DNA from 2 places in the Brachybacterium sp. p3-SID1565 genome. Region 1 is predicted to be linked to the other one. Evidence: predicted binding sites of a transcription regulator. Region 1 holds the regulator's gene; the other holds the start of a gene.
The links. Region 1 encodes HrcA, which represses chaperone genes, less so after heat shock. Its sites were predicted from a motif close to TTNGCACTCGNNNNNNNCGAGTGCNAA; they were not measured.

Region 1 (13,018 bases):
GCCGCGCCATGGCCCAGGGCTTCCCCGAGCTGTTCTCCCATCGGCCCGTGCGGCGGGTCAGTGAGTACCCCGGCCGTCTGCTGGCCGCACTGCAGGCCGCGGCACCGCACGCCGTGGGGGAGGAGGCCACGGTGGTGGTGCTCACCCCCGGGCGGTACAACAGCGCCTACTTCGAGCACTCGCTGCTGGCGCGCACCATGGGAGTGGACCTGGTCGAGGCCAGCGATCTGGTCGAGCGCAACGACCGCATCTACATGCGCACCACCGCCGGCCTGCGCCGCGTGGACGTCATCTACAAGCGCACCGACGACGACTTCATCGACCCCGAGGTGTTCCGCCCCGACTCCATGCTGGGCGTGCCCGGCCTGGTGAGATCGATCCTGGCCGGCAACGTGGTCGTGGCCAACGCGATCGGCAACGGGCTGGGCGACGACAAGCTCACCTACACCTACGTGCCGGACATGATCCGGTACTACCTGGGCGAGGAGCCGGTGCTGCCCAACGTGGACACCTGGCGCCTGGAGGAACCGGAATCCCGCGCCGAGGTGCTCGACCGCCTCGATGAGCTGGTGGTCAAGCCCGTGGACGGATCCGGCGGCAAGGGCATCGTGATCGGGCCGGCTGCTACCGACGCCCAGCTGCAGGAGCTGCGCACCCGCCTCGAGCAGGATCCGCGCGGCTGGATCGCCCAGCCCGTCGTGCAGCTGTCCACCATCCCCACCCTGATGGAGGAGGGGCCCGAGCCGCGGCACGTGGACCTGCGGCCCTTCGCCCTCAACAGCGGGGAGGACGTGTGGGTGCTGCCCGGCGGCCTCACCCGCGTGGCACTGCCCAAGGGAGAGATGATCGTGAACTCCTCGCGCGGGGGCGGCTCGAAGGACACCTGGGTGCTGGCCTCGCAGACCCCCACGCAGGTGGAGGTCTCCACCCCGGAGGGCGAGGTGCGCGTGGTCGAGCAGACCGGGGTGGACGAGCCCTTCGACGAGGACGAGGACCTGCTGGGCACCGAGCCCGAACCCGTCACCGCCGCCATCCCCATCCTCGACCTGGAGGACGAGGACCAGCCGGACCACGACGTGCAGCCCGACCCCGACGAGCAGGAGGAGCACAGCGATGCTCAGTAGGATCGCCGAGGCCGTCTTCTGGATCGGCCGCTACGTGGAGCGCGCGGACCAGACCGCCCGCATCCTCGATGTGTCCCTGCAGTCGATCACCGAGGACGCCACCCACGACGTCGGTCGTGCCTGCAAGGACGTGTACTCGATCTTCGGCGCCTCAGCGCAGGACCCGCAGGACCACACCGTCCAGCGGGTGCTGGACCGCCTGGTGACCGACCGGACGAACCCCTCCTCCGTCGCTGGTGCCCTGCAGACCGCCCGTGAGAACGCCCGGGGTGCCCGCGAGGTGCTCTCCACCGAGGTGTGGGAGTCGCTGAACACCACCACGCTCGGCATGGCCCGCTCGGTGCGGCCCTCCCGGATGCACGGCGCCTTCCAGTTCGCCAAGGACCGCTGCGCCGTGGTGAACGGCCTGATCGATGCCTCGATGACCCGTGACGAGGCCTGGCTGTTCCTGCGGGTGGGACAACTGCTGGAGCGCGTGGACATGGTCGCCCGCATCCTGCAGGGCCACGACCTGGAGGACGCCACCGACGGCAACGTGGTGATGCTGCTGCGCAGCTGCAGCGCCCACGAGGCCTACATCCGCTCCTACCGGGGCCGGGTGCGCGCCGCACGGGCCATCGAGTTCCTGCTGCTGGACTCGATCTTCCCCCGCTCGGCGGCGCACTGCCTGATCGAGCTGGACGAGGCCCTGGACATCCTGGCCAAGCTGCACGGCAGCTCCTTCGACCGCATGGGCACCGAGGACCCGGCCCGCCGGATCGTGGGCCGGGCCGCCGCCAGCCTGCGGTACCGCTCCCTGGACGACATCGTCGCTGACTTCGACACCGAGATGGAGCAGCTGCAGCGGGTCACCGTCGCCGTCAGCCGCGCCTTGAAGAGCACGTACTTCGAGCCCGGCACCTGACCGGCCGGGCCCCACCGACCCCGGCACCCCGGATGAGGACGTGATGGCACGAAGACCCCGCACCCCCGTTCCGCTGCGCGTTCCCGGACCCGGGCGCTGGCTGGTGCAGAACAGCCCGGCCGACCGGATGCCCAGCCACGGCACGCGCCTCTATGCCCTGGAGCAGTCCATCGACCTCACACCGGTGGGGGCGGACGGGCGCTCCGGCGCCTACACCCTCCGGTCGTTCCTGCGTCCGGAGGCACCGGAGCACTTCGTCGGCTTCGGCAGTGAGATCCGCGCCCCGATCGACGGCACCGTGCGGGCCGCGCACGACGGCGAACCGGATCACGCCGCCCATCGCGGGCTGCCCTCGGTGGGCTACATGCTCACCCAGCGTCGACGCGCGGCCGAAGGCTGGACCGGACTCGCTGGAAACCACGTGATCATCGAGGCCGACGCCGGCGTCGCCGGCCCCGCCGTGTTCCTCGCCCTGTGCCACCTGCGGCAGGGCAGCCTGATGGTCCGACCAGGCCAGCAGGTGCACCGCGGGAAGGTCCTCGCGCAGTGCGGCAACTCCGGCAACTCCACCGAGCCCCACGTGCACCTGCAGGCGATGGACGATGCAGATCCCACCCGGGCCCGGGCACTGCCCATCACCTTCCCCGGCGGCCTTCCCCGCAACGGCTCCGTGATCGAAGGCGAGTGAGCAGCCGGCGCCCCGGGGCATCGCACGGTTCGCCGGGTGAGCGTGAGCACTCGCGCCGTGCCCCGCTGAGTACCAACCCGGTGCCCGTGAGACGATGGACGGCGCGCCGCGACCGCGGTGCGCGCCTGCCACCACGACCTGCCACCACGAAAGGACGGATGCCGGTGACCCCGAGGATCGCCGCCGACGAGGCCGCGGACATCCAGCCCGCCTCGACGCCCCAGGAGCGCATCCGCAACTTCTGCATCATCGCGCACATCGACCACGGCAAGTCCACGCTGGCCGATCGCATGCTGCAGATGACCGGCGTGGTGGACGAGCGCCTCATGCGCGCCCAGTACCTGGACCGCATGGACATCGAGCGCGAGCGCGGCATCACCGTCAAGAGCCAGGCCGTGCGCATGCCCTGGCAGGTCGACGGCACCAACTACGCCCTGAACATGATCGACACGCCCGGCCACGTGGACTTCACCTACGAGGTGTCCCGCTCGCTGGCCGCCTGCGAAGGGGCGATCCTGCTGGTGGACGCGGCCCAGGGCATCGAGGCGCAGACCCTGGCGAACCTGTACCTGGCGATGGAGAACGACCTCACCATCATTCCGGTGCTCAACAAGATCGACCTGCCCGCCGCGGACCCGGACAAGTACGCCGCCGAGATCGGTCAGCTGGTGGGCGTCGATCCCGAGGACGTGCTGCGGGTCTCCGGCAAGACCGGCCAGGGAGTCGAGGAGCTGCTGGACCACGTGGTGCGCACCCTGCCCCACCCGGAAGGGCAGGTGGACGCCCCCTGCCGCGCCATGATCTTCGACTCCGTGTACGACACCTACCGGGGCGTGGTCACCTATGTGCGTGTGGTCGACGGCTCCCTCAAGGCCCGCGACCGCATCGCCATGATGTCCACCGGAGCGCACCACGAGCTGCTCGAGATCGGCGTGAGCTCCCCGGAGCCCAGCCCCACCCAGGGCCTCGGCCCCGGCGAGGTGGGCTACCTGATCACCGGTGTGAAGGACGTGCGCCAGTCCAAGGTGGGCGACACCGTCACCACCTCCGTGCGCGGGGCCACCGAAGCGCTGCCCGGCTACGCGGACCCCAAGCCGATGGTGTACTCCGGGCTGTTCCCGATCGACGGCTCCGACTACCCGGTGCTGCGTGACGCCCTGGACAAGCTGAAGCTCAACGACGCTGCCCTGAACTACGAGCCGGAGACCTCCACGGCCCTGGGCTTCGGCTTCCGTGTGGGCTTCCTGGGGCTGCTGCACCTGGAGATCGTGCGCGAGCGCCTGGAGCGCGAGTTCAACCTGGACCTGATCTCCACCGCCCCGTCGGTGGTGTACCACGTGACCATGGAGGACGGCACCCAGGTCGAGGTGCTGAACCCCTCGGACTTCCCCGAGGGCAAGGTGCGGGAGATCAGCGAACCGGTCGCCAAGGCCACCATCCTGGTGCCCAGCGAGTTCGTGGGCGTGGTCATGGAGCTGTGCCAGTCCAAGCGCGGCAGCCTGGGCGGCATGGACTACCTCAGCGAGGACCGCGTGGAGCTGCGGTATACGCTGCCGCTGGCGGAGATCGTGTTCGACTTCTTCGACCAGCTGAAGTCCCGCACCCGCGGCTACGCCTCCCTGGACTACGACGTCTCCGGGGAGCAGACCGCCGACCTGGTCAAGGTGGACATGCTGCTGCAGGGCGACCCGGTGGACGCCTTCAGCGCCGTCGTGCACCGCGACAAGGCCTACAACTACGGCGTGGAGATGGCCGGCAAGCTCAAGAACCTCATTCCGCGCCAGCAGTTCGAGGTGCCCATCCAGGCCGCCATCGGCTCCCGCATCATCGCCCGTGAGAACATCCGCGCCATGCGTAAGGACGTGCTGTCCAAGTGCTACGGCGGCGACATCTCCCGCAAGCGCAAGCTGCTGGAGAAGCAGAAGGAGGGCAAGAAGCGGATGAAGAACATCGGGTCCGTCGAGGTCCCCCAGGAGGCCTTCATCGCCGCACTGTCCTCCGACGCCGGGGACACCGGCAAGGACGGCAAGAAGAAGTAGGAGGTTCCGTGGACCCCGCGCACGCCCCCAGCGCATCGGCCGCGGCCGAGCCTGCGCCCGGACCCCCGGCGCAGCCCTCCGGGGCACCCCGCATCGCCGCCGTGTGCACCGTCGCCCAGCTGTTCCCGGTGCCCGACCGCGGCCTGATGAGCGGCATCGACAAGCGGCCCGTGGACCATCCCGTCACCCTGCTCACCCACGGGGTGCTGGGCGATGTGCAGGGCGATCGTGAGCACCACGGCGGCATCTTCAAGGCCGTCTACGCCTACGCCCGCGAGACCCGGGAGGCCTTTGCCGCAGAGCGCGAGCAGGAGCTGCCCGACGGCTTCTTCGGGGAGAACCTGGTGACCACCGGCTACGACACCGACGAGACCCTGATCGGGGAGCGCTGGCAGGTGGGCACAGCGCAGATCGAGGCCACCTGCCCCCGCACCCCGTGCGGCACCTTCACCGCTCGCATGGGGGACCGTCGCTTCGGCCGGCGCTTCACCGAGGTGGGACGCTGCGGCGCCTACTTCCGCGTGCTCACCGAGGGGGACGTCACCGCCGGTGACGCGATCGAGGTGCTGCACCGCCCCGAGCACGGCGTGACCATCGGCGACGCGTTCCGCGGCCTGGATGCCGAGCAGGCACGTAACCTGCTGGCATGGGCCGGGCAGACCGGCACCGTGCTGTACGAGTCCCTGGTGCAGGCCGCGCTGCGCGTGCTCGAGCGCGATGCCAATGAATCCGGCAGCACCGATCAGGCGCCCGTCGCGTTCCCCGACCGTCTTCGCTCCACCGGTCGTGGCCTGGGCTTGGGCATGGGACTGTGACCCCGGCACCCCCCGTTGCCTCCGGGCCCCCGGACCTGTCCGTCTACATCCACGTGCCGTTCTGCGCGGTGCGGTGCGGGTACTGCGACTTCAACACCTACACCGCCACCGAGCTGGGCGGGGGCGGCTCGCAGCGCGAGTACCCCGCCAACGCGATGCGCGAGATGGACCTGACCCTCGCTGCGGATGCGGCAGGCGGGTACCCGTACCAGCAGGTCTCCACCGTGTTCTTCGGCGGCGGCACCCCCACCCTGCTGCCGGCCGGGGACCTGATCGCGATGCTCGCTCACCTGCGCTCCCTGATCCCCCTGGCGCCGGGTGCGGAGGTCACCACCGAGGCGAACCCGGACTCGGTCACGCCGGAGTCCCTGGCCCAGCTCGCCGAGGGCGGCATCACGCGGGTCTCCTTCGGCATGCAGTCGGCGGTGCGCTCGGTGCTCAGCACCCTGGACCGCACCCATGACCCCGAGCGGGTGCCGCAGGTGGTGCAGTGGGCCCGGGAGGCGGGCCTGGCCGTCAGCCTGGACCTGATCTATGGCACGCCGGGGGAGACCCTCGCCGATGTGGAGACCTCCGTGCGCGCGGCACTGTCCTGCGGTGTGGACCACCTGTCCGCATACTCCCTGATCATCGAGGGGAACACGGCGATGGCGCGCCGGCTGCGGCGCGGGGAGATCACCCCACCCGACGGCGATGACATGGCCGACAAGTACGAGCTGATCGACGACCTCGCCACAGCCGACGGCCTGTCCTGGTACGAGGTCTCCAACTTCGCGCGCAGCCCCGCGCACCGCTCGCGACACAACCTCGCCTACTGGCAGGGCAAGGACTGGTGGGGCATCGGCCCGGGCGCGCACCGCCATCGCGACGGCCTGCGCTCCTGGAACGTGAAGCACCCCAGCCGCTACGCGGCGAAGCTGAACGCCGGGGAGCTTCCGGTCGCCGAGTCCGAACAGGTCGATCCTAAGGCCCGCCGCATGGAGCGCATCATGCTGGAACTGCGGATCATCGACGGGCTCGACGTGGACGTGGTCCCACCGGCCCAACGACCCATGCTGGAGGTGCATCGGGACCGGGGGCACCTGGATGCGGACGCCCTGGCAGCGGGCCGGGCGGTGCTCACGCGACCCGGCAGGCTCCTGGCCGACGCGGTGATCCGCGACCTCGTGCCCTGAGACCCCAGCGCAGCGGCTCCCCGCCACACCCGGTACGGGCCGCGGGTGCGCACCCCGTGCAGGACGAAGCCCCCGACAGCACGACGCGCGGCCGGCTCCGGGGGCTTGCCCTCTGCGGTCAGGTCACTTGACCAGGCGGATGTTCAGCGGGTAGTTCCACCACTCGCCCTGGTTGGCCCTGACCGCACCGATGATCGCGAAGATCAGCTGGATCAGCGCCGGGATGCCGACCAGCGGGAACGCCGCGAAGCCGAGGCCGAGGGTGACGAACCCAAAGATGCCGAGCACGACCCCGAGCACCACCTGGGCGATCACCACGGCGATCGCACCGTTGAGGGCCTCGGCGGCGTTGTAGCGCACGAACCGGTTGCGGTCCTTGTACATCAGGAAGATGATCAGCGGGCCGATCCAGCCCAGGAAGCCCCAGCTGAGCAGATGGCCCAGCAGCACCGCCAGGTGCGAGAACATCGACCACAGCTTGGCGTCGGACTCCGTGGTGGGCTGGCCCGACAGGGGCCCCTCGTACACGCCCTTGACGTTTGCGGGCAGAGCATCGAGGGTCTGGGTTCCCTGCGGGGCGCCCTGCCCGGCGTAGGCGCTGCCCTGGGCCTGGCCGTAGCCGGCGTTCGGCTGACCATGGCCAGCGCCCTGCTGGCCGTAGGCGGCATTCTGCTGGTGGCCAGCGCCGTGCTGGGCGGCGCCGGCCTCGGACGCAGCCGCGGGGCCCGGGTTCGCGGGCTGATCGCGGTAGGGATCGTAGGGATGCGAGTTCTCGTTCATGGGTCCCCTCTTCGTCAGGACGGGGAGCCGAGATGGCCGCCGCCGTCGTGGTCGGATGCCCCCAGCCTACCGAGAGCACCTGATCTGGGCCCCGCGGCGCGCCTCCCGATCAGGCGGGGGATAGCCCCCGGTCGCAGGTTGCGCATCGGGCACCCTCGTTGGGCACGCGGTGCTCACCCCTCGACGGTCACCCAGTCGATGAGCTCCTCGATCCGCCCGGACAGGGTGGGCTCGACGTCGGCGTAGGAGCGGACGGTGGCCAGGATGCGCTGCCAGCCCTCGGCGATGTCGGCCTGATCGGAGTGCGGCCAGCCCAGGGCCTTGAGCGTTCCCACCTTGATGTCGGTGCCGCGGGGCACGTGCGGCCATGCCTTCAGGCCCACGCGTGCCGGGCGCACCGCCTGCCACACGTCCACGTAGGGGTGCCCCAGCACGATCACGTTGCCGGGGGCGCCGGGCAGGCGCATCACCTGCTCGGCGATCCGGGACTCCTTGGAGCCGGTCACCAGGTGGTCCACCAGCACACCGAGCCGGCGTCCCGGGCCGGGACCGAAAGCCTGCACTCGCTCCACGAGGTTGTCGGCGCCCTCGAGCTGCTCGACGACGACTCCTTCGATGCGCAGGTCGTGACCCCACACCTTCTGCACCAGTTCGGCGTCGTGCTTGCCCTCGACCCAGATCCGGGAGGCGCGGGCGGTCCTGGCCTTCGCGCCCTCGACGTACACCGAGCCGCTCGCGGAGCGCTTGGGGCCGCTGGGTGCTGGAGCCCGCTGGGGGAGGGTGAGCACCACCGGCTTGCCGTCGATCATGAACCCGGGCCCCAGGGGGAAGCCGCGGCGGCGGCCACGTGCGTCCTCGAGCTCGACCACGTGCACACCGCCGGCCTTCTCCACGCGGGTGATCGCGCCGGTGTACCCGGTCGCCGCGTCCTCGACCACCAGGTCCCGCTGGGCGGGAACCTCGCGGGCGGCGGGACGGCGGCGGTGGTGCGGCGGAGGCTCGGAGGAGAGCACGTCGCGGCCGTAGCGGTCGAAGGAGGGGGAAGAGCGGTCGGGCACGGCGCACACCGTACACCGAGGCGCCACGCCGGGTGACCGTCTCGCATCGGTCCCGGACGGCGGCGGTCTCGGCTCGTGGCGAACGCCTCCTGCCCGGTTCGCTGAGGACAGGTCGTGAGCGCGTAGGATTGGCACTCGACATCCCCCAGTGCTAATCCTGGTGGCCGGGCGTGAGCGCCCTGCCCGGCACCAGCAGGTCCCTGCAGGAGGTGAGACCAACGGACAGCAGGAAGCTGCAGATCCTCGGCGCGATCGTCGAGGACTACGTCTCCACCCGCGAACCCGTCGGCTCCAAGTCCCTGCTGGACCGGCACGATCTCGGGGTCTCCGCCGCCACGGTGCGCAACGACATGTCGGTGCTCGAGGAGGAGGGGCTGATCACCCAGCCCCACACCTCCGCCGGTCGCGTCCCCACGGACAAGGGCTACCGCACCTTCGTGGACCACGTGGCCACCGTGAAGCCGCTGTCGGCCCCCGAACGCCGCGCCATCCAGGCGTTCCTGGAGGATGCCGGTGACGTCGAGGAGCTGCTGCTGCGCACCGTACGGCTGCTGGCCCAGACCACCCATCAGGTGGCGATGGTGCAGTACCCGGCCCGCAAGCAGGCGCGGATCCGCCACGTCGAGCTGGTGAAGGTGGCCGACTCCCTGCTGCTGGTGGTGCTGATCACCGAGTCCGGCCGGGTGGATCAGCGCACCGTGCCGCTGCTGGCCGCTCGGGAGGACGCCTTCTACCAGGGGCTGCGGGACCAGCTGAACCGGGCCGTCGCCGACCATGAGGTCACCGACGTCGAACGGGCGCTGCTGGAGCTGATCGATGCCCAGCCGGCAGCGGACCGGCCCAGTGTCGAGGAGGTCGTCACGGCGCTGCGCATCCTGGCCGCTTCCCGCGCGGAGGACAGGATCATGATGGCCGGCACCGCCAACATCGCCCGCTCCGCCGAGGACTTCGCCCGCGATGTGGAGCCGCTGCTGGACGTGCTCGAGGAGCAGCTGGTGCTGCTGCGCCTGTTCACCGAGATGCACGCCAAGCCCGGCTCGGTCGAGGTGCGCATCGGCTCGGAGCTGCAGACCGAGGCCCTCACCCAGGCCGCCGTGGTCGGCGCCGGGTACGGTGCGGGCTCGCACATGGCGATCCTCGGCCCCACCCGCATGGACTACGTCACCGGGATCTCGACCGTGCAGGCCATCGCCCGCTACGTCTCCCGCTACCTGGAATGACACGGCGCCGCGTCCCGCAGCCCGGGACGAGCGCCCCCGCTACCACCGTCTCCCTTCCTGAGGACTTCGCACAGTGAACGACGATTACTACGACCTGCTCGGTGTCTCCCGTGACGCCTCCACCGAGGAGATCAAGAAGGCGTACCGCAAGCTGGCTCGCACCCTGCACCCGGACGTCAACCCCGATCCGGACGCCGCCGAGCGGTTCAAGAAGGTCTCCCAGGCGTACGAGACCCTCTCCCACGCCGACAAGCGCCGACAGTACGACATGGGCGGAGGCCCCGGCATGGGCGGCTTCCCCGGCGGGTTCCCCGGGGGCGGCGCCAGCTTCGACTTCAACGACATCTTCGACATGTTCGCCGGTGCCGCCGGGATGCGAGGCGGCCGTGGGCAGGGCCCGATCCCGCGCCAGCGCCGCGGCAGCGACGTGCTGCGCCGCGTGGGCATCGAGCTGCGTGACGTCGTGTTCGGCACCGAGAAGGAGATCCGCTTCCGCACCGCGGGTCGCTGCGAGCGCTGCAACGGCTCGTGCTGCGAGCCCGGCACCAGCCCCACCCGCTGCACCGCCTGTGGAGGCTCCGGCCACGTGCAGCGCGTGGCTCAGTCGCTGCTGGGCCAGATGGTCACCATGGCCCCCTGCCCCACCTGCGAGGGCCACGGCGACGTCATCGAGTCCCCGTGCACCGCGTGCTCCGGGCACGGCCGCGTCACCACCGAGCGCACCGTCACCGTGCGCGTGCCCTCCGGGGTGGAGAACGGCACCCGGATCCAGCTGCGCGGCGAGGGAGAGGTGGGTGAGGCCGGCGGGCCGGCTGGAGACCTCTTCGTCGAGCTCACCGTCGCCGATCACGACATGTTCGACCGCGACGGCGAGGACCTGGTCACCACCGTCGAGGTGCCGATGACCTCCGCCGCGCTCGGTGCCACCGTGCCGCTGGAGACCTTCGACGGGGTGCAGCAGCTGGACATCCGGCCCGGCGCCCAGCCCGGCGAGGAGATCACCCTGAAGGGCCTGGGCGTCACCCCCTTGCGGCGCGAGCGCCGCGGCGACATCCGGGTGGTGCTGGACGTGGACATCCCCACCTCGCTCTCGGACGAGGAGCGTGACCTGCTCGAGCAGTTCGCCCGCATCCGCGGCGACGAGGCCACCCGCCGCAAGGGCCAGGGCCCCTTCGCCAAGCTCCGCGAGCGCCTGCGCGACCTCTGATCATGCCCACCACGCCGCCCGCCTTCCTGATCCTCGACGACGCGCTGGAGCATGCCGGCAGGGGCGCTGCCCTCACCCTGGACGGCGAGGAGGGCCGCCACGCGGCGAAGGTGGCGCGCCTCGGCGTAGGGGAGCAGATCCTGCTCACCGATGCCGCCGGCCGCCAGGTGCTCGCCGAGGTCACGGCCGCCCGCAAGGAGGCCCTGGACCTGCACCTGCTGGCGGGGCCGTCGGCCCCCGCCCGGCGCACGCCGCGGCTGACGCTGGTGCAGGCCCTGGCCACCGGAGGACGCGACGAGCAGGCCGTCGAATCGGCCACCGAGCTCGGGGTGGATCGCGTGGTGCCCTGGCAGGCCGAGCGGTCCGTCGCCGTGTGGCGCGGCGAGAAGCAGCGCAAGGGCCGCGCCAAATGGGAGAACACCGTCCGAGCAGCGGTCAAGCAGTGCCGCCGCCCCGGTATCCCGAGGGTGGACGAGCCGGTGAGCACCATGCAGCTGGTCGACGAGGTGCGCCGATGCACCGAGGCAGGGTCCCTGGTGCTGGTGCTGCACGAGCAGGAATCCGTGGGCCTGATGAGTCTGGCCGACGAGCTGCGGAGGATGGGCCGCAGATCGGCCGCGGATGCGGCGTCGGCTTCCGTGGGCGCAGCGGCGCAGATCATCGTCCTGGTCGGCCCTGAGGGCGGGATCGCCGACGGCGAGCTCGTCCAGCTGCGTGAGGCGGGGGCGCGCAGCGTGCTGCTGGGGCCCGAGGTGCTGCGCTCCTCGACCGCCGGCCCCGCTGCGATCGCCGTGCTCAGTGCTCTGATCGGGCGCTGGGGTTGAATCCCCCGTCAGGCGACGGAGGTGAGCACCTTGGCCTCGAGCGTCTCCAATCCCTCACGCAGGGCGGTGAGCTTCTCCTCGCCCACGTGGATCTCGCCCTCGAGGGAGAGATCCGCCGGGAAGGCGAGGCCCACGGAGCCCATGACGTCGGCCCCCACGTGGGTCATCAGGCTCTCCAGCAGCTCGAGGACTCCGGCCCCGGCTCCCCAGCCGTAGCCGACCAGCAGCACCGGCAGGCCGCTCCACTCCTGGTGCAGGTAGTCGATCGCGTTCTTCAGAGCACCGGGGTAGGAGCCGTTGTACTCCGGGGTCACGATGATCAGGGCGTCCAGCGCCTCGATCCGCTCACCCCAGGCGCGCGCGTGATCGGTGGTCTTGGTGGGATCGGCCTTGGGGCTGGTGAGCCCGTCGAAGGCGGGAAGGACGGTCTCCCGCAGGTCGATCAGATCGATCTCGACCTCGTGCTCGCGGGCATCGAGGCCGTCGCGCACCCACTGGGCGATGTGCTCCCCGACACGGTTGGGGCGAACACTGGCGATGAGCAGTCCGATTCTCGTCATGGGTAGTGCAACCCCTCCCGCATGGCCGATGTTCTCGATCCTGCTGTGGCGTGCATCGCTCTGAGCCGGGCCGCACACGCTCCCGTAGACTTCCCCCCATGAACAACGACGCCGCCGAACGCCGCGACGAGGACTGCGTGTTCTGCAAGATCGTCGCCGGTGAGATCCCCTCCGAGCGCGTCCACGAGGACGACCAGGTGGTCGCCTTCAAGGACCTGAGCCCCCAGGCCCCCGTGCACGTGCTGGTGGTGCCCCGCGAGCACCGCGCCGACGTACGTGAGCTCGCCCACCAGCCGGAGCAGCTGGCGCACGTGGTGGCAGTGGCCGGGTCCCTGGCTCAGAAGCTCGCCGACGGCGACTTCCGCCTCGTTTTCAACACCGGTGCGAACGCCGGACAGACCGTCTTCCACGTGCACGCGCATGTCCTGGCGAGCGGAGAGCTCGCAGAAGGAGAACTGTGACCGATCCCTTCACTCCCGCCCCCGGGCGCAGCCCAGAGGTGATCGAGCGTCGCCTGGCCATCCCCGATCATCTCAGCCCCTTCCAGGTGCTGGGGGAGAACGACCAGGCTCTCGCGGCGCTCGAGGAGCAGGTCCCCGACACCGACGTGCACGTGCGCGGGCA
Region 2 (16,103 bases), on a different contig from region 1:
AGGCCACCGAGGCTCCTCCCAGGCGCGGGAGGCGCCTCCCTCCAGCTCGCAGCGCACTGTTCTGAGCAGGCAAGCAGCTCTACCGGGTGCTGCGTTCAGATGGCGTTGGTGGCGTCCTCGTCACTGATCACCGGCATGGCGGTGGTGGTGGTCATCGGCTCACCCTCGGGGGAGAGCGGTCGCACCTTCAGCCAGTAGTAGCCGTGCGAGCCCAGCATGATCGTGAGGGTGCCGTCCTCGCTCACGGCAGGGAACTCATGGCCTCCGAACAGGTCGCGCACAGTGCGGCGGGCAAGGCCGCCCAGATCGAGGGTCGCGGTCACCGGCTGCGAGGACAGGTTGAACACGCACAGCAGGGTCTCGGCGTGGGAGTCCGCCTCCTCGCCGTACTCGGCGCCGTCGTAGGTGCGGGTGAAGGCCAGCACCCGGTCCGAGTCCGCGGGAATGTTCCGGTAGGCACCCATGCCGAAGGCCTCGTGCTCCCGCCGCACCGCCAGCATCCACCGCACGAAGTGCAGCAGCGAGCCGGAGTGGGCCATCTCCGCCTCCACGTTGGTGGTGGAGTAGTGGTACACCAGCGACTGGATCACCGGCAGGTACAGCTTGCCCGGATCGGTGATCTCGCTGAACCCGGCGTTGCGGTCCGGGGTCCACTGCATCGGCGTGCGCACCGCATCGCGGTCCTCCAGCCAGATGTTGTCCCCCATGCCGATTTCGTCACCGTAGTAGAGGAAGGGGGAGCCGGGCAGGGACAGCAGCAGGGCGTGGATCAGCTCCAGCTCGGAGCGGGAGTTGTCCAGCAGCGGCGCCAGGCGGCGACGGATGCCGATGTTGGCCCGCATGCGCGAATCGGGGGCGTACCAGCCGAGCATCGCCGAGCGGTCCTCGGGGGAGACCATCTCCAGGGTGAGCTCGTCGTGATTGCGCAGGAACGTGCCCCACTGGGCGCCGGGGGGGATCTCCGGGGTGTCGGCCATGATGTCGATGATGTGGCGGGCCGAGCCCTCCCGCAGCGCGTAGAAGATGCGCGGCATCACCGGGAAGTGGAAGCACATGTGGCACTCGGGCCGGTCCTCGGTACCGAAGTACTCCACCACGTCCTGGGGCCACTGGTTGGCCTCGGCGATGATCACCTTGCCCGGCCAGTGCTCGTCCACGAACGCCCGCAGCTCCGCCAGGAAGTCGTGGGTGGCCGGCAGGTTCTCCCCGTCGGTCCCCTCCTCCTCGAACAGGTAGGGGATGGCGTCGGCGCGGAACCCGTCGATCCCCTTGTCCAGCCAGAAGCGCACCACGTCGAGCACGGCCTCGCGCACCTTGGGGTTCTCGAAGTTGAGATCCGGCTGGTGGGAGAAGAAGCGGTGCCAGAAGAACTGGCGGCGCACCGGGTCGAAGGTCCAGTTCGACTCCTCGGTGTCCACGAAGATGATCCGCGCTTCCTGGTACTTCTCGTCGGTGTCGGACCACACGTAGAAGTCGCCGAAGGGGCCCTCCGGGTCCGAGCGTGACTCCAGGAACCAGGGGTGCTTGTCGGAGGTGTGGTTCAGCGGCAGGTCGATGATCACGCGGATGCCGCGACGGTGCGCCTCGGAGACCAGGCGCTCGAAGTCCGTGATCGAGCCGAACTCGGGCAGCACGGCCTCGTAGTCGGAGATGTCGTACCCGCCGTCGCGCAGGGGGGAGGCGAAGAACGGCGGCAGCCACAGGCAGTCGATGCCCAGCCACTGCAGGTAGTCGAGGCGATCGATCAGGCCGCTGAAATCACCGGTGCCATCGCCGTTGCCGTCCGCGAAGGCGCGCACCAGCACCTCGTAGAACACGGCCTTTCGGTACCAGTGGGGGTCGTAGTCGACGCCCGGTCCCTGCGGCGAGAACTGGGTGGCGTTCAGGGCCATAGCCTGCTCCTTCGATCGTCTGCGCGGCAGGCCCCAGCGTAGTGGAGGCGGTGGTGGGCGGCGGCCCCGTCCGGTGGTAGGTTCAGGCCGTGCCACACGCGGTTCTCGCAAGGCCCGGCAGTTCCCCCGCCCGCATCGCGGTCGCCGGGGCCGGGGCCGTACTGATGGGCGGGACCGCTCTTCTGATGCTCCCGGTCTCTTCCGCTGATGGAACCTGGACCGGTCTGGTGGACAGCTTGTTCACGGCGGTCTCGGCGATGTCGGTGACGGGCCTGGTGGTGCTGGACCCCGCCCATTGGACGACCTTCGGGCAGGTGGTGATCCTGCTGCTGATCCAGATCGGGGGAACCGGGGTGATGACCCTGGCCACTCTCCTGGGACTGGTGACGATGCGTCGGTTGGGCCTGCGCGCACGGGTGACCGCGGGCAAGGAGATCCATGCCGAACTGGGCGACGCGGGCGCGGTGGTGCGAGGCATCGTGGTCACCTCCCTCCTCATCGAACTGGTGGTGGCCGCGATCCTGTTCACCGCCTTCGCCCTGCGTGACGGGCTTCCCGTGCTGCCAGCGGCGGGCAGTGCCGTCTTCCACGCGGTCTCCGCGTTCAACAACGCCGGGTTCTCCCCGCACAGTGACAGTCTGATCCGGTATGCCGACGATCCCCTGGTGGCGCTGACGCTCGCCGCGGCCGTGGTGGCCGGGGGGCTCGGCTTCCCCGTGATCGCCGAATTGCTGCGACGACGGCACGGCCCCCGGCACTGGACGCTGACCACGAAACTCGTGCTCACCGGCACCCCTATCCTGCTGCTGGCCGGGCTGGTGACCACACTGCTGACCGAGCACTCCAACCCCGGCACCCTCGGGCCGATGGACTGGCCGCAGAAGGTGCTCAACGCCCTGCTGCACTCGGTGTTCAGCCGCACGGCCGGGTTCAACTCGGTGGACGTGGGCGCGATGCGGGAGGAGACCTGGTTGAGCACCGTCATCCTCATGCTCATCGGCGGTGGCCCCGCCGGGACCGCCGGCGGTCTGAAGATCACCACGGTGCTGATCCTGGTGCTCACCATCCGCAGCGAACTGCGCGGCGACAGCCACGTCATCGCCTTTGGCAAGAGGCTCCCGCAGGGGGTGAACCGGCAGGTGGTGACCGTGGTGGGGCTGATGTCGATCATGCTGCTGGGGGCCACCGCCGCGCTGATGGCCCTGGAGGACCACCCCCTCGACCGGGTGCTGTTCGAGGTGGCCTCGGCGATCTCCACCACCGGCCTGTCCACCGGGATCACCCCGCAGCTCAGCGATGCGTCCTGCCTGATCCTCGCCCTGCTCATGTTCGTGGGGCGGGTGGGCCCCATCTCCCTGGGCACCGCCCTGGCACTACGGCCTCGGCCCCTGCTGTACGAACCACCGAAGGAGCGACCCCTCATTGGCTAATCGAACGCCATCGGCCCATCGAACCCTGCTGTCCCGCCGCGATCCGAAGGATGAGGAGCACCATGTGCGCAGTGTCGTGGTGCTGGGGCTTGGCCGGTTCGGCTCCGCTCTCGCGGTCGAACTGACGCGCCTGGGGGTCGAAGTCCTGGGGGTCGACCAGGATGAGACCGTGGTGCAGGACCACGACGGGCGTCTCACCCATGTGGTGCGGGCGGACATCACCCGCGAAGAGGTGCACTCCCAGCTCGGGGTGCGCGATGCCGACCGGGTGGTCGTCGCGGTCGGCGGCCGCCTGGAAGCCAGCGTGCTGGCGTGCTCCCACCTCCTGCGGGCAGGAGTCGAGGACCTCTGGGCGAAGGCCGAATCGGCCGACCACGCGCAGATCCTCGACCAGCTCGGGGTGGCCCACGTGATCAAACCCCAGCATGAGACCGGGCAACGGGTCGCGCACCGGATCGCGGATCGGGCCGAGGAATGGGTGACCTACGGGCGGGGGTTCGCCATGGGCCTGTTCCCCGTCCCCAACCGTCTGCTGCACCGCACCGCGGCCGATGCCCGCATCGCGGAACGCTTCGATGTGCGCCTGATCGCCCGCTGCCCGGCCGGGCGGGACTGGGAGTACGTCTCCCTGCAGACCACGTTCAACCCAGGTGATCAGTTGATCGTCGCCGGGCAGGAGGCGAACCTGGAGCGCTTCGGCCGCTTGGACTGAGGTCGCGGTCCGTGCTTGCCGTGCCGCTGTCGGTCGGCGGAATCTGCCAGTCGATCTGCTGGCCGCCCTGCTGGGCCAGCAGTTCGTTGACCCGCGAGAACGGCCTGGAACCGAAGAACCCGCGGGAGGCCGACAGGGGGCTTGGGTGGGGGCTCGCGACGTAGGGGACCGCTCCCAGCATCGGCACCAGGGACTGGGCGTCCTTCCCCCACAGCAGCGCCACCAGGGGCCCGCCGCGGGCCACCAGTGCACGGATCGCGAGCTCGGTGATCTCCTCCCAGCCGCGCCGGCGGTGCGACCCGGGGGAGCCGGGCCTCACGGTGAGCACCCGGTTCAGCAGCAGCACCCCCTGCTCCTGCCAGGCGGTGAGGTCACCGTGCGCGGCGGGCGGGATGCCCAGATCCGCCTGCAGCTCGGAGTAGATGTTCGCAAGGCTGCGGGGCAGGGGACGCACGTGCTCCTCGACGGCGAACGAGAGCCCGATGGGATGCCCGGGAGTGGGGTACGGGTCCTGCCCCACGATCAGCACCTTCACCTCGGCGAGAGGACGGGTGAAGGCCCTCAGCACGTGCTCGCCTTGGGGCAGGTACCCGCGACCGGAGGCGGCCTCCTCGCGCAGGAAGTCACCTAGGGCATGGATCCGCTGCTCGGCGGGGGAGAGGGCCTCGGCCCAGTCGGGAGCGATGATCTGGGCGAGCGGCTTCGGCATGGCGACAGTGTTCCATGCTGGCCGGAGCGGTGATGCGTGTCCCACCACGGGGTTCGACGAGGCCCGGCGCGCCGCTGCGGGAGCGAGCCGCCGCCCGCGTACGCTCCACCCATGCCCCCCGCCGATGCGCACTCCGATCACCCGTCCCGCCCTGAGGGCGCAGGGGAGGAGCTGTCCGAGCGGGACCGGCGCATCCTCGAACTGGAGTCGCGCACCTTCCGCTTCGTGGGCACCAAGGAGCGCGTGATCCGCGAGCAGCTGGCCATGTCCCGCACCGCCTACTACGTGCGGCTGAACGCCCTGCTGGACGACCCGGCAGCACTGCGCGCCGCCCCTGCCCTGGTGAACCGCCTGCGGGACCGGCGCACCTCGGCCGACGACCTCTCCACCGCAGCTCCGGACCACAGGGTGGCCTGAGCAGGCGTGTGCTCCCACCCCCTGCCGGTCCGAACGGGTTTAATAGGCCCGTGGCCGATACCCAGTACCCGTACCCGCCCGATCGATTCGACGACGAGGCCGATGCCGCGACGTTCCACGGTGCGCACCGCGCCGAGGAGCCGTTCTGGCGTCAGAACCTCATCTACCTCGTCATCATCGCGGCGGCCTTCGTGACGCTGCTGGTGCTGCTGTTCCTGATCGGAGGCATGGGCAGGGACGGCGACGACCGCGCGAGCGACCCCACCTCGCCCGCCGCATCGGAGACCACCGAGGAGGCTCCTGCGGAGGAGGAGGGCGCCGAGGGCGAGGAGGAGGCCCCGGCCCCCGAACCCGATCGCTCCATCCCGGTGATGGTCATCAACGCCGGCGGCATCAATGGGATGGCCGGCGCCTGGCGCGACTCCCTCGAGGGCTCCGGCTGGGAGCAGGTGAGCATCGGCACCGCCGACAACGTGCAGCAGGAACCGGTGGTGTTCTACCGCGACGAGGCCGATGCCGAGACCGCCCAGGCCCTGGCCCAGGAGGTCGGTGCCGGTGAGGCCCGACAGAGCGACGAGTACGAATCGCGCATCACCTTCGTCGCCGTGACCGAGCCGGGAAGCGGAGGCCAGGAGGGTGAGGGCGGGAACGACGGCTGATCGAGCGGTCGCTGATCGACTGTTCCCCGATGTGCCGGCCTCGGCCCTGGGTCGAGAGTTAGCACTCTCGGGTCGAGAGTGCTTATGATGAGCTGGCACTCACCGGCCGTGAGTGACAGCGCCTCCCGAGGCACGGATCCGCGGCCGGCGAAGGCCTGATCGGGGGCGCTCGCGCCCGCCGACCACGAACATTCCGGCCCCGTGAGGGGCCCGGGGCCGTGGGACATGAACACGGCTGCGGGTCTCGTCCGTCGCGGGCACAGGGTCGGGTGGACACCACACCACACGGGAGAGATTCCACACATGGCCAAGCTCATCTCTTACGACGAGGAGGCCCGGCGCGGTCTCGAGCGGGGAATGAACCAGCTCGCTGACGCCGTCAAGGTCACCCTCGGCCCCAAGGGCCGCAACGTCGTGCTCGAGAAGTCCTGGGGCGCCCCCACCATCACCAACGACGGCGTCTCCATCGCCAAGGAGATCGAACTCGACGACCCGTACGAGAAGATCGGCGCGGAGCTCGTCAAGGAGGTCGCCAAGAAGACCGACGACATCGCGGGCGACGGCACCACCACCGCCACCGTCCTGGCCCAGGCCCTGGTCAAGGAGGGCCTGCGCAACGTCGCCGCCGGCGCCAACCCCATCGCTCTGAAGCGCGGCATCGACAAGGCCGTCGCGGCCGTCTCCGAGACCCTGCTGTCGCAGGCCAAGGAGGTCGACACCAAGGAGCAGATCGCAAACACCGCCGCCATCTCCGCGGCCGACCCGGCCATCGGCGAGCTCATCGCCGAGGCGCTGGACAAGGTCGGCAAGGAGGGTGTGATCACGGTCGAGGAGTCCAACACCATGGGCCTCGAGCTGGAGCTCACCGAGGGCATGCGGTTCGACAAGGGCTACATCTCGCCCTACTTCGTCACCGACGCCGAGCGCCAGGAGACCGTGCTCGAGGATCCGTACATCCTGCTGATCAGCTCGAAGATCTCCACCGTCAAGGACCTGCTGCCGCTGCTGGAGAAGGTCATCCAGTCCGGCAAGCCGCTGGCGATCATCGCCGAGGACGTCGAGGGCGAGGCCCTGGCGGTGCTGGTGGTCAACAAGCTGCGCGGCTCCTTCAAGTCCGTGGCCGTCAAGGCCCCCGGCTTCGGCGACCGCCGCAAGGCGATGCTGGAGGACATGGCCATCCTCACCGGTGGCCAGGTTATCTCCGAGGAGGTCGGCCTCAAGCTGGAGACCGCCGGTCTCGAGCTGCTGGGCCAGGCCCGCAAGGTCGTCGTCACCAAGGACGAGACCACCATCGTCGAGGGCGCGGGCGATGCCGAGCGCATCGCCGGTCGGGTCAAGCAGATCCGCACCCAGATCGAGGGTTCGGACTCCGACTACGACCGCGAGAAGCTCCAGGAGCGCCTGGCGAAGCTGGCCGGCGGCGTGGCCGTCATCAAGGCCGGTGCCGCCACCGAGGTGGAGCTGAAGGAGCGCAAGCACCGCATCGAGGATGCCGTGCGCAACGCCAAGGCTGCTGTGGAGGAGGGTGTCGTCGCCGGTGGCGGCGTGGCCCTGCTGCAGGCCGGCAAGGACACCTTCGACAAGCTCACCCTCGAGGGTGACGAGGCCACCGGTGCCAACATCGTGAAGGTGGCCGTGGAGGCCCCCCTCAAGCAGATCGCGATCAACGCCGGTCTCGAGGGCGGCGTCGTGGCCGAGAAGGTCAAGAGCCTGCCCGTGGGCGAGGGCCTGAACGCCGCCACCGGCGAGTACGAGGACCTGCTGGCTGCCGGCATCCTCGACCCGGTGAAGGTCACCCGCTCCGCTCTGCAGAACGCCGCCTCCATCGCCGGCCTGTTCCTCACCACCGAGGCCGTCGTGGCCGACAAGCCGGAGCCCGTCAAGGCTCCCGCCGGTGGCGACGACATGGGCGGCATGGGAGGCATGGGCGGCATGATGTGATCAGCCCCCGCGGCTGATCGCCTCGCCCGAGCGACCGCGAGAAGCCCCGGTTCCCGGAAGGGAGCCGGGGTTTTTCGCTGCCTGTGGGTGCTCCTCGGCCGGCGCCGTGCACGAGCGGATGCCGCAGTGCCGACCGCGTGCGATGCAGACCGCGTGCGATGCCGTCCGCGTGCGTTGCGGAACCGGCGTCGGGCATGCTGGAGGCATGCTCCTTGCATCGCCTCACGCCGCTGCCCTGTCCGTGCTCACCCAGAACATCCGCATGCAGCATCCGCAGACGGCTCCGGGCCAGGCGGATCACTGGGGCGACCGGGCTCCGGTGCTGCGCGATCTTCTGCGTCGTGCCGATGCCGACGTCGTGGGCACCCAGGAGGTGACCTGGCCCCAGCTCCCGGTGCTCGAGGAGGCGCTGGGCTCCACGCACCTGCGTCTGGGGTTCGGTCGCGAGGGCGGGGCGCGAGGTGAGCACTGCCTGCTCCACCTGCGGCGGGACCGCTTCGAGGTGCAGGACTGGGACCAGTTCTGGCTATCCCCGACCCCGGCGACCATCGGATCGGTGGGCTGGGACGCCCACATCACCCGCGTCGCGGTGTGGGCCCGCGTGCGGGACCATGCTGCGGATGCAGAGCTGGTGCTGGCCGTGACGCACCTGGATCACGCCGGGGAACTGGCGCGAGCGGAGAGTGCCGGGCTCATCGCCAACAAGCTGCGCGAGGTGGCCGGGGATGCGGCACCGATCGTGCTGATCGGGGACTTCAACGCCCCCGCGGGGGACTCCGTCCCTTGGCGACGCCTGAGGGATGCCGGGTTCGTCGACACGCATGACGCGGCCGAGCACATCGCCGGCGAGGACATCGGCACCTACACCGACTACGGTCCCGCGGTGCCCGGCGGGCAGCGCATCGACTGGATCATGGCCCGTGGGCTGGGGGTTCACGCCTATGCCGCCCACGACCACGTGATCGACGGGGTGCATGCGAGCGACCACGCCGGTGTGCAGGCGATCGTGGAGGTGGCTCCCTCGGCCTGAGACGGGCCGAGGGCCCTGCACCGGGCGGTGCAGGGCCCTCGAAAGGGCATGCGAGGTCTCAGCGAAGGGTCTCGCCGTGATCGTTGCCGTCCATCAGGCCGTCCTCGCGGCGCGGATCGCTGCGCGGTACGTCGCCGTCGCGACCCAGGCCATCATCCCGGCGGGTGTCGCGGTCGCTGCCCAGCAGGCCGTCGTCAGGGCCGGGGTTGCCGTCCCTGGCAGGGCCGTCGGCGCGATGGGCGCCCCCGCGCGAGTCCACGCCGCCGAGGCCGCCGTCCCGACGGTCGTCGTCGAGCAGTCCGCCGTCACGACGATCCCGGTCGCGGTCGAGCAGGCCGTCCTTGTCGTGGTGGTCGTCGTCCCGACCCAGGACGCCGCCGTCGTCACGACGGCTGCCGTCGGCGTCGCGGTCCAGCACCCCGCCGTCGCGGCGATCACGGTCGCGGTCGAGCAGGCCGTCGTCATCGCGGTGGTCTCGGTCGCGATCCCCGTCGCCGTCCCGATCACGATCCGTCTCGTAGCCCTCGGCCAGGCGCTCCTCGGCCTGGCGCTGGCGGCTCGCGGAGCCGTCCTCGTTCCTGGACCCCTCCTGCTCGGCCAGGGAGATCACGTTGGGATCGTCCTCGACGTCGTAGTCAGGATCGATGGTCGCATCGCGGTCCACACCGCGCTCGACGTCACCGCGATCGCGACCGTCGCGGTCGCGGTCGCCGAGATCGCGATCGTCGAGGTCCCGGTCCCGATCGGCGCGGGGTGAGGTGTCACGGTCCTGTCCGTACCGCTCCGCCTCGTCGCGCTCCGCCGAGGAGCGGCCGTCGAGGCGGTCGTCCTCACGGCCCAGCAGGTCGCGGTCACCGGCGCGGCGACCGTCGGCATCACGGCTGTCGGGGTCGCGGCCGTCGAGGTCCTCGCGGAGCTCGCGGTCGGCATCGGCATGGCGCATGCCTGCGGGGGGCAGGGGGCCGCTGCGGCCGTCGTTGGTGGGCTGAGTCATCGTGGTCCTCCTCCTCAGGGTGAGCGCCCCGCAGTGAGGGGCGTCACAATCAGTGCGGCCCAGCGTATCCGTCCGGCTCCGAGTTGTCAGTGCCTTCGCTGGGAGTCCGTCACCTGCCCGGGATCACCCGAACGGGTTCCACCAGCGGCCGTTGCCCAGCACCACCAGGGCGATCGAGGCTGTGAGCACCAGCAGCGACCCGATCATCACCAGCACATCGCGCGTGCGGAGCGGTCGCTGGTCGTACCAGGTGCGCCCCCTGCCGCGACCGAAGCCGCGCAGCTCCATGGCTGCGGCCACCGACTCGATCCGGTCGAAGGCCCCCAGCAGCAGCGGCATGAGCGTCGAGGTCAGATTGCGGATCCGCGTTCCCAGCCCTACGCGACGGGTCACCTCCAGACCTCGCGCCTGCTGCGCCTGGGAGATGGTGCGGAAGTCCCGCTGCACATCAGGGATGTACCGCAGGGCCAGGGAGACCGCATAGGCAGCTCGGTAGGGCACCCCGATGCGACTCAGAGAAGAGGCGAACTCCGGTGGCCGCGTGGTGGTGATGAACAGCAGCACCCCTGGCAGCACCGCGAAATACTTCAGTGTGACGACCAGCTGGTAGAACAGCTGCTCAGCGGTCAGGTCCCACCGCCACGGGCCGTCCAGCAGCAGGGTGCGGGAGTCGAACAGCTGCGGCCCGTAATCGGGGGCGAACAGGAAGATCAGCAGGTTGTTCAGGACCATGAAGATCGCGATCAGCCACAGCACCACTGCGAGGTCGCGCAGCCGCACCCGGGAGACGCCCCACAGCACCATCGACAGCACGGACAGCCCCAGCAGGTAGCGGGCATCGAAGCTGATCATCGCCCCCACCACCAGCGCGATCACCAGCACCAGCTTGGACACCCCGGTCAGCGTGTGCAGCCAGCCCCGGCGGGGCACGTACCCCAGCAGCGGCGCGCTCATCGCGCCGCTCCCTGCCCGGGCACCAGTCCTGCGCGCTGCTCCCGATCTGCCTGCACGAAGCGGTGCACCAGCCGCACCGGGTCCCCGATCCCGCAGCGCTGGGCGAGGGTGAACAGTCCCGTGGTCACCAGGTCGGCGTTCGCGGTGAGCTCCTCGTCGGTCAGGGCGGCGGCCGGATCGGTATCCGCCAGCAGGCGGCCTCCGCTCATCACCAGCACCCTGTCGGTGTACTCCAGTGCCAGGTGCATGTCGTGGGTGATCAGCACGACCGTGGTGCCCAGCTCGTTGATGCGGGTCAGGAAGTCCATGAACTCGCTGTAGTGCGCGTAGTCCTGCCCGGCCGTCGGCTCGTCCAGGATCAGCACCTGCGGGTCAAGGGCCAGGATCGAGGCGATCGTGACCCGCTTCTTCTGGCCGTGGCTGAGGGCGGAGACGGGCCAGGAGCGGAACGGCCGCAGACCGCACACCTCCAGCACCCGCGCGGTGCGCGCGGCGATCTCCTGCTCGTCCAGGCCCCGGGCCCGCATGCCCAGTTCGATCTCCTCGGTGATCAGGGGCCGGGAGATCATCTGGCCCGGCTCCTGCAGCACGAAGCCGACCTGTGCACCGCGCTCGGCGATGCTCCAACGGGCCGCATCGACCGATCCGATGCGCACCACACCTTCCGTGGCCTTCTCGAATCCGCAGATCACGCGGGCCAGGGTGGACTTGCCGGCACCGTTGGAGCCCAGCACCCCGATCATCTCGCCGCTGCGCACGCGCGCGCTCACACCCTCCAGTGCGCGGGTGCCGAGCGCATCACCCGGGCGGGGCAGCACGCAGCCCACGCCGTCGAGCTCCAGTGCGGCGGGGCGGCCCGCCGCGGGGCCCACCGGTGGTGTCCCGACCGCGGCCACCCATTGCCGCACCGCCGCGACCTGCCGCTCGTCCAGCTGCATCGCGCCCAGGTCCGACGGGCGCTGCTCGGCTCGAGCGGGAGCCCCGGCCAGGCGCAGCGCGGCCAGGTGCAGGGGCGGGCGGATCCCGTGCTGCTCCAGCAGGCCGGAGACCAGCACCTCGTCCGGGGGCGCATCGGCCACGATGCGGCCGTGGGCCATCAGCACGATGCGGTCCACCGGGCGGTGCAGCACGTCCTCCAGCCGGTGCTCGACGATCACCACGGTGCGGCCGTGGTCGCGGTGCAGCCGGTCGATCAGCTCCACCGCCGAACGACCCGCCGCCGGGTCCAGGTTGGCCAAGGGCTCGTCGAACAGCAGCACCTCGACGTCGTCCACCAGCACCCCGGCCATCGCCACGCGCTGCTTCTGCCCGCCGGAGAGCTCGTGGGGGGAGGCGGTCAGACGGTCCTCGATCTGGGCGATCGATGCGGCCTTCCGCACCCGGTCGGGCATCTGCCCGTGGGGGACCTGCTGGTTCTCCAGGCTGAAGGCGATGTCCTCACCCACCGTCAGGCCCACGAACTGGCCGGAGGTGTCCTGCAGGACGGTGCCGACGTGCCGCGAGGTCTCCACCAGCGGCACGGCGCCCGGATCGTTGCCGCACACCCGGACGGTGCCGGTGGCGGTCCCGCGGTGATGGTGGGGGATCAGACCGTTGAGCACCGAGAGCAGGGTCGACTTGCCCGACCCGGACGCCCCGATGATCGCCACCTTCTCGCCACGCCTGATCTCCAGGTCGATGTGGTGCAGGGTGGGTTCGGACTGCGCGCGGTACTGGAAGCAGTACCCGCGCAGTTCGATGATCGGGTCGGTGGGCCGATCCACCGGCAGTGCCGGGTCGGCGGTGGTCACGACTCGACCGTGAGGGACCCGGTCCTGGTGCGGGTGCGGGCGTAGACAGCGAGGATCAGGGTGCCCAGCACCGCGGTGGTGATGGTGTTGGCGGCGAATGCCACTGCGCCCTGGGCCCACACCTTCCCGGCGGGCTCGGAGTAGATCAGCACATCGCCCAGCGGTGCGATCAGCAGCCAGGCCGCCGCGTGGGCCACCGCCACCGCCGCCACGAAGCGCAGGGCGGTCGCGGCGGAGAACTCGCCGTCGTGGATCCGGTGGCGCAGCAACAGGAGCGCGACCACCAGGCCGAACACGCCGGAGGCCAGCTCCCAGCTGAACCAGATGCCGTAGCCGGTGACGTCGATCAGCAGGTGGCCGATCAGTCCGACCAACAGTCCGACCCAGGGGCCGTAGAGCACGGCCAGCACCGCGAGGATCGCGTACTGGATGGAGATGGAGGTGTTGGGGATCGGGGTGGGGATGGCCACGAAGCGGCCGAGGACGAAGAACAGGGCGGCGCCGATGCCGATGGCGACGACCTGGACGACGGGGGAATGGGAGCGGGACATGGCTACCTCTGCTGGGGACGGGGCTGGTCGAGGGGGCGGGGAGAGGATCGGGATCAGGGGGCCGGCTCGAGCCTCACCTTCCAGGAAGTGCCGGTGCCCAGGGAGAAGGCTCGCGCGTAGTGACCACGATTGATGGCCACCGCCATCCGGTCCAGGGAGTTCACGTACAGCAGCGACTCTCCCACCTCCACGTCCGCGAAGCTGCGGGCGTAGGTCATCTGTGCGGCGTGCACCACGGCGTCGTAATGGCTCACCCGCACCGTGACCCGACCACCGTGGCCGATGCCGAGCTCCCGGAACAGCTCCCGGGGGATGGACGTCCACAGGGACCCGTACCGCACATCGAGGGTGTCGATGGTGCCGTGGACACCGCCGCCATCGGCCCGAGGCTCCACCAGGGGCAGGGAGACCAGTTCCTCGAGCGGCACCGCGGGCCCCACCTGCTCGTAGGTGATCGCTCCGGAAGCGAGGCGGGCCCCGGTGTAGGCGTAGATGTCGCGACCGTGGAAGGTGTAGGACTCCTCGGAGCCCGCCCGGCGGTTCACCGTCTCGTCGATCAGGCGCAGCTCGGTGATGCCGAAGATGCTGTGCAGATGGGTGAGGGTGCCGTTGTCGGGCGTGACCACGAGGTGGCCGCTGCGGGTGCGGGCCACCACGCTCAGGCGGTCCGAGCCCACGCCGGGATCGACGACGGAGACGAACACCGTTCCTGCCGGCCAGTAGGAGATCACCTGGGCCAGCCGGTAGGAGCCCTCCCAGATGTCGTAGGGAGGGATGTTGTGGGTGAGGTCGTGGATGCGAAGACCCGGGTCGACAGCGACGGCCACGCCGTACATGGCGCTGACCGCACCGTCGTCGAGGCCGAAGTCGGATTGCAGGACGAGGGGGTGCACCCGAGCATTATCCCCACATCGCGGCAGGTGACGCCCGTTCATATCGCCAGATGAACGGGCAGCTCAGGCGGCGGTGCCGTTGCAGGGCCGGAGTCTCAGACCGCAGTGAGCCCCCAGGCCTCGGCCAGCAGCTCCAGGCCGCGCAGTCGGTCTGCCGGATCGAAGTGGTAGGCGGTGAGGATCAGCTCGTCGGCCCCGGTGGTGGTCACGATCTGCTCGAGCTGATCGACCACGGTGGCGGGCGAGCCCACGGCCCGGATGGAGAGGGTCTGGTCCACCTGGGAGATCAGATGCTCCGGGGCCACCTCCCCGATCGGGCGCGGCGGTTGGATCTTCTGCCGCTGCCCGGTGACCACGCCCAGGAACATCTGCTGCAGCGTGGTGAACTGTCGCTGCGCCTCCTCGTCGGACTCGGCCACCACCAGGTTCACCCCCACCATGGTGCGCGGTGCGGAGATCTGGGCGGAGGGGGCATCGGCATCGAAGTTGTCGCGGTACACCTCCAGCGCATGCAGGTACTGGAACGGGGCGAAGTGGGAGGCCACCGAGAACGGCATCCCCAGCTGGGCGGCCAGCCGGGCCCCGTTGGCGGTGGAGCCCAGGATCCACATCGGCACCTCGGTGCCCTTGGCCACCGACGCGCTGATGGGCAGACCACCGGTGGGCTCGTTGCGAGACCAGTCCCGCATCTGCTCCACCGCGGCGATGAAGGCATGCGGCTCCGCCGAGGTGCGGGCCAGCAGCTGTGCGGTGAGCTGATCGGTGCCCGGCGCGCGGCCCAGACCCAGGTCGATGTGGTCCCCGTGGAACTGCACCAGGGTGCCGAACTGCTCGATCACCGCCAGGGGCGAGTGGTTGGGCAGCATGATGCCCCCTGATCCCACTCGGATCCGCTGCGTGAGTGAGGCGGCCCGGTCGATCAGCAGGCTGGTGGCGCTGGAGGCCAGGGCGTCGGTGTTGTGGTGCTCGGCGAACCAGTAGCGCTCGTAGCCGAGCCTGTCGGCGGCCTGGGCGCCCTCCATCGAGGCGGCGATCGCCTCCCGGGTGGACTGGCCCTCCGAGATGGGCACCAGGTCCAGGATCGACAGGGGGACGTGGGGTGTGGATCCGTTGGCAGAGGAAGTCATGCCAGGAGCTTAGCCATAGCGGCTGGGCGCGCCGGGTGGCTGAGCCTAGAGCTGTGGGGGTCGGGTCGGATCGTGGTCGTCGTCGTGGATCCGCACGTGCGCCGCGGGGATGTCCTCGTAGCTGGTGGGATCGGAGATCGGCTCGAGGTGGGTGAGCACCGTGAGCTCCGGCAGGCGGCCCATGAGCTCCCGCTCCAGGTCCTCGATGTAGTCGTGGCCGTGCTTGACGGTCCACTCGTCGGGCACCAGCACGTGCACGTTCATGAACTTCTGCTGCCCGGCCTCGCGGGTCTGCAGGCCGTGGAAGGTGACCGTGCCGTCGGTGCGGCGGCGCAGGATCTCGGTGATGACCTCGTGATCCTCGTCCGAGAGCGCCTTGTCCAGCAGGCCGGAGACGGACTCGTGCATCAGGGAGATCCCGGTGACGATGATGTTCACGCCCACCGCGAAGGCCACCACGGCGTCCAGCCGCTCCCAGCCCGTCAGCGCCACCAGGCCCACCCCGATGATCACTCCCACCGAGGTCCACACGTCGGTCAGCAGGTGGCGGCCGTCCGCCCGCAGGGTGATGGAGCGGTAGCGCCGCCCGGCCCTGATCAGCACGAAGGCCACCGCACCGTTGATGATCGAGGCGATCACCGAGATCGCCAGGCCCCAGCCCACGTTCTCCAGGGGCTGCGGGTTCACGAACCGCTCCACGGCGGTGACCAGGATGACCGCGGCGGCCACGAAGATCATCGCGCCCTCCACCGCGGCCGAGAAGTACTCGGCCTTGGCGCGGCCGTACAGGAAGCGCTCGGTGGCCGGGCGGGCCGCGACCTTCAGCGCGATCAGCGCCACTACCGCGGCCACCAGGTTCACGGTGGACTCCGCGGCGTCGGAGAGCAGGCCCACCGAGCCGGTCATCGCCCAGGCGCCCGTCTTCAGGGCGATCGTGGCCACAGCCGCCGCGATCGACAGCCAGGCGAAGCGCGTGAGATCGACGGCCGACGACGAGGGGGCGT

Region 2: groL (chaperonin GroEL) is a predicted target of HrcA. The motif match lies at 5,878-5,904, and genes of this name have one in related genera.

What each region holds. Positions count from the first base shown of each region.
Region 1 covers NZ_JAMBDS010000014.1:25,513-38,530, reverse strand. Annotated here, with positions in the region: gene M4D54_RS05335 (circularly permuted type 2 ATP-grasp protein) at 1-1,124, shown strand, start outside; gene M4D54_RS05330 (alpha-E domain-containing protein) at 1,114-2,028, shown strand; gene M4D54_RS05325 (M23 family metallopeptidase) at 2,072-2,716, shown strand; gene lepA (translation elongation factor 4) at 2,875-4,755, shown strand; gene M4D54_RS05315 (MOSC domain-containing protein) at 4,764-5,570, shown strand; gene hemW (radical SAM family heme chaperone HemW) at 5,567-6,745, shown strand; gene M4D54_RS05305 (DUF4870 domain-containing protein) at 6,869-7,525, opposite strand; gene M4D54_RS05300 (DUF3097 domain-containing protein) at 7,699-8,592, opposite strand; gene hrcA (heat-inducible transcriptional repressor HrcA) at 8,793-9,803, shown strand; gene dnaJ (molecular chaperone DnaJ) at 9,877-11,010, shown strand; gene M4D54_RS05285 (16S rRNA (uracil(1498)-N(3))-methyltransferase) at 11,013-11,834, shown strand; gene M4D54_RS05280 (NADPH-dependent FMN reductase) at 11,843-12,394, opposite strand; gene M4D54_RS05275 (histidine triad nucleotide-binding protein) at 12,493-12,855, shown strand; gene M4D54_RS05270 (PhoH family protein) at 12,852-13,018, shown strand, end outside.
Region 2 covers NZ_JAMBDS010000013.1:20,689-36,791, reverse strand. Annotated here, with positions in the region: gene treS (maltose alpha-D-glucosyltransferase) at 96-1,892, opposite strand; gene M4D54_RS05065 (TrkH family potassium uptake protein) at 2,120-3,322, shown strand; gene M4D54_RS05060 (TrkA family potassium uptake protein) at 3,387-4,034, shown strand; gene M4D54_RS05055 (uracil-DNA glycosylase) at 3,964-4,743, opposite strand; gene M4D54_RS05050 (DUF3263 domain-containing protein) at 4,855-5,160, shown strand; gene M4D54_RS05045 (LytR C-terminal domain-containing protein) at 5,211-5,819, shown strand; gene groL (chaperonin GroEL) at 6,123-7,760, shown strand; gene M4D54_RS05035 (endonuclease/exonuclease/phosphatase family protein) at 7,966-8,790, shown strand; gene M4D54_RS05030 (hypothetical protein) at 8,849-9,784, opposite strand; gene M4D54_RS05025 (energy-coupling factor transporter transmembrane protein EcfT) at 9,908-10,738, opposite strand; gene M4D54_RS05020 (ABC transporter ATP-binding protein) at 10,735-12,528, opposite strand; gene M4D54_RS05015 (ECF-type riboflavin transporter substrate-binding protein) at 12,525-13,079, opposite strand; gene M4D54_RS05010 (S-adenosyl-l-methionine hydroxide adenosyltransferase family protein) at 13,133-13,972, opposite strand; gene M4D54_RS05005 (LLM class flavin-dependent oxidoreductase) at 14,068-15,099, opposite strand; gene M4D54_RS05000 (cation diffusion facilitator family transporter) at 15,145-16,103, opposite strand, start outside.